Regions from separate parts of the Gordonia sp. SGD-V-85 genome, predicted to be linked through region 2. Evidence: predicted binding sites of a transcription regulator. Region 2 holds the regulator's gene; the other holds the start of a gene.
What was found. The regulator LexA, encoded in region 2, represses DNA repair genes until DNA is damaged. The targets are predictions, from matches to a motif close to CGAACANNTGTTCG.

Region 1 (4,211 bases), on a different contig from region 2:
ACCAGCAGTCCGAGAGCCGAATGGACGCCGTGCTCGGGCAGGTCGCCGGGCAGCCCCTGGTAGTCGGGCAGGCCGGTCGTCCCCAGGCGAACCGCCATCCCGATCCCGCTGCCCACGACGATGGCGCGTCGCCAGCGGTCGATGACGCCCGCGTCGAAACCGCCGGCGGCGAGGAGGTCGAGCGTGGTGAGCACGTGGCAGGCGTGGATGACTGTTGCGGCACAACGGGATTGACCCGTGCCGGTGAGCACCCGCCAGTGGTCGCCGCAGCGGGCGACGGAGACCGCGGGGTCGCCGCAGGAGACACGGCCGCCGTCCTGGTGGATTCGGTGCACGAGGGCCTCGGTGAGGGCGCCGCTGCCCCCGATCGCGCGTCCGGGCGGGATTCGGTGCATGAGTGCGGCGAATCCGATCATCGGCGCCGTGCCCGGTGCGCTCATGGGCGGTCCGGACTGGGCGCCGAACCACGCGAGTCCGGCCTTGAGCTGTTCGGACTCGAAATACTCGTCGAGGAGGGAATCGCCGGAGGCCATCAATTCGGCGGTCAGGTTCAGCACCCGGCCGCCGCGCCGGCCGAACAACCCCGTGCGTGCCGTGGTGGCGGTGCCGCCGAGCCCGCCGAAGGCCCGGCCGAACTTCCCCATCGTCGCGGGTTGGTAGAACGCATCCATGACCGCCCGCGCCCGCGGCGTCCACGTCTCCACGAACCGTCGATATGCGGCGGCATCGGCCGCACCGCAGGCGTTCTCGATGGAAGCACACGTCGCGTCGAGGTCGGTGCGGAAGACGATCGGCGGGGCGGTCGCGGTGGCCGGGACGAACGCCCACGGATCGCAGTCGACGTAGCGCAGGCCGTGCGCGGCGAGGTCGAGGTCGTCGAGGACGGGGGAGTGACGGATCATCAGATGCGACGACGACCCCCGGTCGACCCGATGGCCGGGGAACCGTTCGACGGTGGAGACCGCGCCGCCGGGGATGTCGTCCCGCTCGAGTACCTCCACATCCCGTCCGGCCTGTGCCAGGTAGGCCGCGGCGATCAGGCCGTTGTGGCCCGCGCCGATGACGACGGCGTCACGCCGGGGGCCGTGCATCGTCAGCTCCCGGTACCGGCGCGGCGGGCGGCGGCCGGGGGTTGCAGTTCCAGGGGGAGCGGACGGCCGAGGAACGCGAACGGACGCGGATCGCCGGTGAAGGTGAAGTGGCGCAGGACGTCGGTGAAACCCATCCGCCGGTACAACGACCACGCGCGGTTGTCCTCGGCGGGGATCTCCGGGGTCGACAGCAGCACATGGCGTTCGGGCCGATCGGCCAGCAGCCGGGCGAGGAGCGCCTGTCCGATCCCACGGCCCTGGGCGGTCGGGTGGACGTGCAGCTCGGTGAGCTCGAAGTAATCGCGCGCGATCGCCTCGACCGTCTCGGGCGGTCGGCCCGTCTGGCGGAGTCCGAGCCGCAGCTGCTGGTTCCACCACTGACCGGTCGCGCCGGTGTAGCCGTAGGCGATGCCGACGAGCAGGTCGTCGGGTCCGAAGCCGACCGGTGGACCGACCCGGCGCCGCGCGGCCGGCATGGTCCGCGCCTCGTATGGGGTCACCGTCTCGACCGCGCCCACCGCACGCCATCCGGGCCGCGCGATGTGTTCGCGCCAGAGCCCGGCCCGATGGATCTCCGTACCGCGCGGATAATTCATCGCGGTCACGTAGATCTCCAGGGCCGGCTCGAGCCAGGCCCGGGCGTCCTGGCCACTCAGGCTCACCAGGCGGATGGTCAACGGATTTCCGTTCTCTGCATCGTTCGTCCTGCGTCGTCGACCTGCAGACGAGGTCGGCTGCCGCTGGGGCGGGCCGCCCTCTGCCGGGGGCATCGCGTCGCAGGCCACTTCCGGGAATTGTCCTATCGATGATGCACACTCGGCAGGAATCGGCCCGCAGGTGGTGGCGTTGTACTCCCCGGCGGGGGTTTCGGGTCACAGATGTCTTGAACGCCGACGCCGGGATAGCTATATTGAACGTGTCGAACGGATGTTCGATGAATGTGCCTCCGCAAGCTGTTCGCGTTCATCCGACGACACGGTCCGGCGGCGGACGAGGGAAGCGTCTGCCGCCGGACACAGCCCATACGCACGAGGAGGACGACATGGCCAGACACCGCAGCGCCACGGCTCTCACCCACGCGGCGCCCGTCGACCCGGTGATGGTCGGTCGAGCGCGCGATCTCCTCGAGCGCGCACACGTGCTCTTCGACAATGCCGACGGCGTCGACGACGACGTCGAGCGGTTCCGCCAGCTGTACCTCGTCGCACTCCGCGCCTCGGGCGCGGCCCTTGCCGTGCACGAACCGGTCGGGACCGTGCGGCGCAGGACGTCGAACGCCTGGACCCGCATCGGTGTGGTCGCCCCCGAGCTGGCGCCGATCGCCGCCCGGTTCGCCGCGCTGTCGCCGGTTCGGATGAAGATCGAGTCCGGGATCATCCGCACGATCGACCCCGACAGCGTCGCCGGCATGCGGCTGCTCGTCCTCGACTTCCTGCGTCGGGTCGAGACGATGGTCATCGCCTACGAGCAAGGAAAACTCGGTGCCGAAGCGCCGCAGATCGGCGCGACGGCGTGAATCCGGCCACACTTTGCGGTTTCTGGCACCGCCCGGTCGTCGGCAACAGCGAGTAATGGTGGTCGCGGTCGATTTCACCTCGTATCATGGGACGATATAGGCGCAGACGCCTTTCCGGTCGCGGGTGACCTTCGTCGGCGTCACGGATCAGTGAGAAGGAGGGTCGGTGCCACTTTCGGAGCACGAGCAACGCATGCTCGAACAGATCGAGAGCGCGCTGTACGCGGAAGACCCCAAGTTTGCGTCCAGTGTCAAGCGTCGGCGCCTTGGGAAGTCGAGCGGTCGTCGTCGCCTGCAGGCGGCAGCGGCCTTCGTCGTCGGCCTGGTGATGCTGGTCGGCGGACTCATCGTCAACATCAACATCGGCGGATTCCCGATCGTGAGCCTCCTGGGCTTCCTGGTGATGTTCGGGGCCGGCCTCTTCGCACTCTGGGGAGACAACAACACCGCCGAGGCGGGCTCGTCGTCGACCAGGTCCGGCAAGAAGCAATCGGGGTCGTCCGGCGCCAAGCGCAAGCTGTCGGAACGCATGGAGGAGCGATTCAATCGCCGGTTCGAGCAGGAGTGATCCGCTGATCCCGACTCCGCGTTCGTCGATCGGCTGACCGACTCCCGCAACTTCGCATACGACTGAGCCGCGTGCCTTCGGGCACGCGGCTCTTTCATGTCCTCGATTGCTCTCCAGAGCACGCTGAACGGGTTCGGGCGCACGGCCGACGGATTCGGGCGCACGATCGACAGGATCGGACGCCCAGTCGACGATCCTCGCGCTTCTTTACCGGCATCCCCACTTCTCCCCACCGGCGATCCCCACTTCTCCCCACCGGGACGCCCCACTTTGCCCCACTAGAGGATCTATGCCTGGATTTCCCGCCTCTCGAACCTCATCGGTGTCTCTGGTCACACGCTTGATGCGCTTCTTTCGGCCCGTGACGCGCCGGGGACACGCGCGTTCATTGTCAACTTGAGCTCCCTGAACTGGGAATTTGCTGTCAGTGGGTGAATGCGGGGGCGGTGGGGGTGGAAAGTGGTGGAAAGTGGGGTACTGTGGCAGCACTGGGTGAGGCGAGATACGACGCGGAACCCGGTGGGCAGGAGGTGTCGACGTGTCCGTGCGATTCGTCGGTACCTACACGCCCAAATTGGACGACAAAGGGCGGCTCACGTTGCCCGCCAAGTTCCGCGATGCACTGGCAGGAGGGGTAGTGGTCACCAAAGGCCAAGATCACAGCTTGTCGGTGTACCGGACCGAAGAGTTCGACGCGATAGCCGCTCGGATCGTCGAGGCGTCTCGGAACGACCCTGATCTGCGCGCGTTCCAGCGGACGTTCTTCGCCGGTTCGGAAGAGCAGCGACCGGACGGTCAGGGCAGGATCAGCCTGTCCGGCGACCATCGCGTGTACGCGGGGTTGTCCAAGGAGTGCGTGGTGTTCGGCAGCTTCGATCACCTCGAGATCTGGGACTCGGCCGCATGGAACGAGTACCAGACGCGGCACGAGGAGAACTTCTCGGCCGCCAACTCAGCCGCGCTGAACGCGGTGCTGTAGCCGGAGGACCGGCCCGCCACACCGCCGAGACAGCAACACCAACGACAGCAACCGACC
Region 2 (4,211 bases):
AACGGGTCCTACGAGCTCTGGACCGACTCGGCTGACACGGGTTCGGCGAGCGCGCTCCCGGAACCCGATGCCGCCTTCAGGTCGTCGATCTCGCGCTGGAAGTCCTCCACCGAGTCGAACGACCGGTACACCGAGGCGAAGCGCAGATACGCCACCTCGTCAAGATCGCGGAGCGGACCCAGGATGGCGAGTCCGACCTCGTTGCTGGGGATCTCGGCCGATCCACTGGCGCGCACCGTGTCCTCGACCTGCTGGGCGAGTTGCGCGAGCGCGTCCTCGGCGACGTGGCGGCCCTGACAGGCTCGCCGCACGCCGCGCATGACCTTCTCCCGGCTGAACGGTTCGGTCACGCCGTTGCGTTTGACCACCGCGAGCACGGCGCTCTCCACGGTCGAGAACCGGCGACCGCACTCCACACAGGAGCGACGGCGGCGGATGGCCTGCCCTTCATCTGCGACACGCGAGTCGATGACCTTGGTGTCGTCGTTCTTGCAGAAGGGGCAGCGCATCGTGTCCTCACGCAGGTCGCGGGACGCTGGAACGCACCCGAAGCGTGCGCCCCGCCGCTTGTCGGCCGGCCCCTGTGACATCGAGGATACCGCCCGGCCTCAGCGGTACCGGGGGGTGAGCAGGGGCTGGCCCACCTGCAGCGCGCTCGACCCCAGATCGTTCATCGCGACGATCTCGTCGATCACGACCTCGCGCGGCATCTCGGGTGCCACCCGGCCGGCGATCGAGCTGAGCGAGTCCCCCGAGCGCACGTGGACGACCTCGGCACTCACGGCGGACGGGGTCAGCGAGTCCGAGTAGTTCTGGCCCACGACACCGAACACCCACACGACGAACGCCAGCCCGACGCCGGCGAGGAGCGCGACCGCGGTGCGGCGGCGCCGACGGAACACCGCCGCGTCGGGTCCGACCGGGCCACGCCCGCGCACCCCGACCGGAGAGCCACAGTGGGTACCGCCCACCCGCGGGGTCACCGGCGACGCACCCCGCGGTCGGGTGCCGGCCGGCCGGTTGTCTATCGGCCGGCCGCCGTCGGACAGCGGGGCGCGCGTCCGGACCCGATCGGCGCGGTCGGTGGGGGGCCGGACAGCGTCGGGACGGTCGGTGCGGACGGGAGCGACGAGAGTGGCGGTGCGCATGGTGCCCTCCGGTGTTCTGGTGTCTGGATCGTGCGGGGTGTCGCGGTCGGTGTTCGAACATCGATCAGATGTTCGATGCACTGATGTTCGAATTTGTAGCACGACGGCCCGACAAAGTCTCGCGACACATCGAACAAATGTTTGAGGTGCCGGTCGAACTCCGCTAGGCTCGGACCCGGCGCAAGCCATCTACCAGCACGTTCCGAAGACGAGAGGAACCGAACATGAGTGACACCGGCGATAGGCGCGGCCGAGCGCGGGGCGCCGACGACGAGGCCCCGTTCGACGCCGCCGCCGCCGAGGCCTCACTCACCCCGCGACAGGCCGGGGTCCTGGAGGTGATCCGCCGCTCGGTGCGCGAGCGCGGTTATCCGCCGAGCATCCGGGAGATCGGCGACGAGGTCGGCCTGGCCTCGACGTCGTCGGTGGCCCATCAGTTGCGGACGCTGGAACGCAAGGGGCTGCTCAAGCGCGACGCGAACCGTCCCCGTGCGGTCAACATCGCCCCGAGTGACACCCCGTCGCCGGACACCCCGACGGCCGGCCAGCTTCCCGAGCCGACCTTCGTGCCGGTTCTCGGCCGTATCGCGGCCGGCGGTCCGATCCTGGCCGAGGAGGCCGTCGAGGACGTCTTCCCGCTGCCCCGTGAGCTGGTCGGCGAGGGATCGCTCTTCCTGTTGCGCGTCGTCGGCGAGTCGATGATCGACGCCGCGATCTGCGACGGCGACTGGGTCGTGGTCCGGCAGCAGAACGTCGCCGACAACGGCGACATCGTCGCGGCCATGATCGACGGCGAGGCCACCGTGAAGACCTTCAAGCGTCAGGGCCCCAACGTCTGGCTCATGCCGCACAACGAACTGTTCGATCCGATCCCGGGCAACGATGCCGTCATCCTCGGCAAGGTCGTCACCGTGATGCGGCGAGTCTGACCTCTCCGCCGACCGAACCGTCGAGCACCGCCGCGGCAGCCTCGCGCGCCGCGGCGGGATCCGAGGTGGCCAGGGCGGCCTCGGCGGCGGCCCGGCAGTCCGGTGCGGACACCTCGCCGAGCCGGGCCCCCACGGCCGCGGCAGCAGCCGGCGCGCTGGACAGCGAGGTGACGCCGAGACCGACGAGCACGCAGGCGAGGTTCGGATCGGCGGCGGCCTCGCCGCACACCCCGACCGGCTTTCCCTGACGTGCGCCCGCTGCCGCGACTCCCGCGATGAGGCTCAACACGGCCGGTTGCCACGGGTCGGTCAGTCCGGCGAGATCGGCCGACATCCGGTCGGCCGCCATCGTGTACTGGGTCAGATCGTTGGTGCCGATGGACACGAAGTCCACCTCGGCGAGGACGGCTTCGGCCAGGATCGCCGCCGCGGGCACCTCGATCATCACCCCGGCGACCAGACCACGGCCACGGACCTCGGCGGCGAAGGTGCGCGCCTCCGCCGGCGAGGCGATCATCGGCGCCATGACCCACGGCGCGACGGCCGACCCCGACGCGGCCTGCGCGATCGCGTCGAGCTGATGCGCGCGGATCTCGGGGTGCGCCAGCGCGATCCGATCACCCCGCACGCCGAGCGCTGGGTTCGATTCGTCGGGATGGGTCACGAACCGGAGCGGTTTGTCGGACCCGGCGTCGAGGGTGCGGATGACCACCTTCTGCCCGTTGAACGCATCGAGCACCTCCCGGTAGATCGCGGCCTGCTCGTCCACCGACGGTTCGTCGGCACGCTCGAGGAACGCGAGTTCGGTGCGGAAGAGCCCGACGCCCTCGACTGGGTACCCGGCCGCGGCGCGTGCCGACGATCCGTCGGCGACGTTGGCGAGCACCGCCACGGCCACCCCGTCGGCGGTCTGCCCCGGACCGGTCCAGCCGGCGACGAGTGCGGCATGCCGCCGATCCTCGTCGACGCGAGCCCGGGCCGCCTCCGCATCGGGCTCCACCTCGATTCGCCCGGTGCTGCCGTCGACGAGAACGGTTGTGCCGGGCTCGATCTCGTCCAGGTCGGCCACCGCCACCACGCACGGGATCCCCAGCTGGCGCGCGATGATCGCGGTGTGGCTGGTCGGTCCGCCGAGGCGGGTGACGAGGGCGATGGTGCTCGTGGGGTCGAGGCCCGCGGTGTCGGCGGGCGCGAGGTCGTCGGCGAGCAGGACCGACGGCACCTCCGGAGTGGGCACACCAGGTTCGGGTAGGCCGAGCAGTTCGGCGAGGACCCGGTCGCGCACGTCGTTGAGATCGGTGACCCGCTCGGCCATCAGTCCGCCGAGCTTGGTGAACACCGCCGCGAACTGTTCGGTGGCCGCGACGGCAGCGGCCTCGGCGGGGGCGCCCTTGCCGATGAGCGCGGTCGCGGCACCGATCCAGCCGCGGTCCTCGGCCAGGCCCGCCGTCGCGGCGAGCACCTCGGCCGTCACCCCGGTGTTCTGCGACGCGCGCGTGCGCAGCCGCGCCGCGACGGCGCCGGCCGCGGTGGCGAAGCGCGAGACCTCGTCGGCGCGCCGTTCCTCGGCGATCTCCACACCGACGCCGAGCTTCTCCGGCGAGTGGTCGGGTCGCTCGCCCGGCCACAGCGCGGGACCGTGGGCCAATCCGCCGACCACCGGGGTTCCCGTCAGGATCTGCGCCATCGTCTTGCCTCTCACTCGACTATCGATGTGACCACCGTTACAAAAAGTGCTTGACTTGTCAACACAAACAGGCGTAAACACAATTACTACAACATCCAATCCCACACGCCTCAACAAGCGGGTGGTCGAAACCGGAGATCGGAGCGGTGTGTACGCCGAGGAGAGACAACAGGCGATCGTCGACGAGGTGCGCCTCGCGGGGCGGGCATCCGTGGCCGCGCTCGCCGAGAAATTCGACGTCACCAGCGAGACCGTCCGACGCGATCTCGCGGTACTGGAACGCGCCGGACATCTCCAGCGGGTCCACGGCGGCGCCGTGCGCGCCGAGATCATGCGCACCCTCGGCGAGCTCGGGATCGACGAACGGGAGTCGAGCCAGATCGAGCAGAAGACCGCGATCGGCCGGGCGGCCATCCGGTTCCTGCCGCCCGACGGCGGCTCGGTGCT

Region 1: a site for LexA is predicted at 2,012-2,025, ahead of AS181_RS11280 (SAV_6107 family HEPN domain-containing protein). Genes of this name have one in related genera too.

Annotation. Positions count from the first base shown of each region.
Region 1 covers NZ_LNQO01000008.1:10,981-15,191, forward strand. The annotation lists gene AS181_RS11270 (phytoene desaturase family protein) at 1-1,091, opposite strand, end outside; gene AS181_RS11275 (GNAT family N-acetyltransferase) at 1,094-1,768, opposite strand; gene AS181_RS11280 (SAV_6107 family HEPN domain-containing protein) at 2,134-2,607, shown strand; gene AS181_RS11285 (DUF3040 domain-containing protein) at 2,774-3,175, shown strand; gene mraZ (division/cell wall cluster transcriptional repressor MraZ) at 3,714-4,154, shown strand.
Region 2 covers NZ_LNQO01000002.1:293,793-298,003, reverse strand. The annotation lists gene hrpA (ATP-dependent RNA helicase HrpA) at 1-35, shown strand, start outside; gene nrdR (transcriptional regulator NrdR) at 9-509, opposite strand; gene AS181_RS03440 (LysM peptidoglycan-binding domain-containing protein) at 609-1,148, opposite strand; gene lexA (transcriptional repressor LexA) at 1,373-2,077, shown strand; gene AS181_RS03430 (phosphoenolpyruvate--protein phosphotransferase) at 2,055-3,764, opposite strand; gene AS181_RS03425 (DeoR/GlpR family DNA-binding transcription regulator) at 3,913-4,211, shown strand, end outside.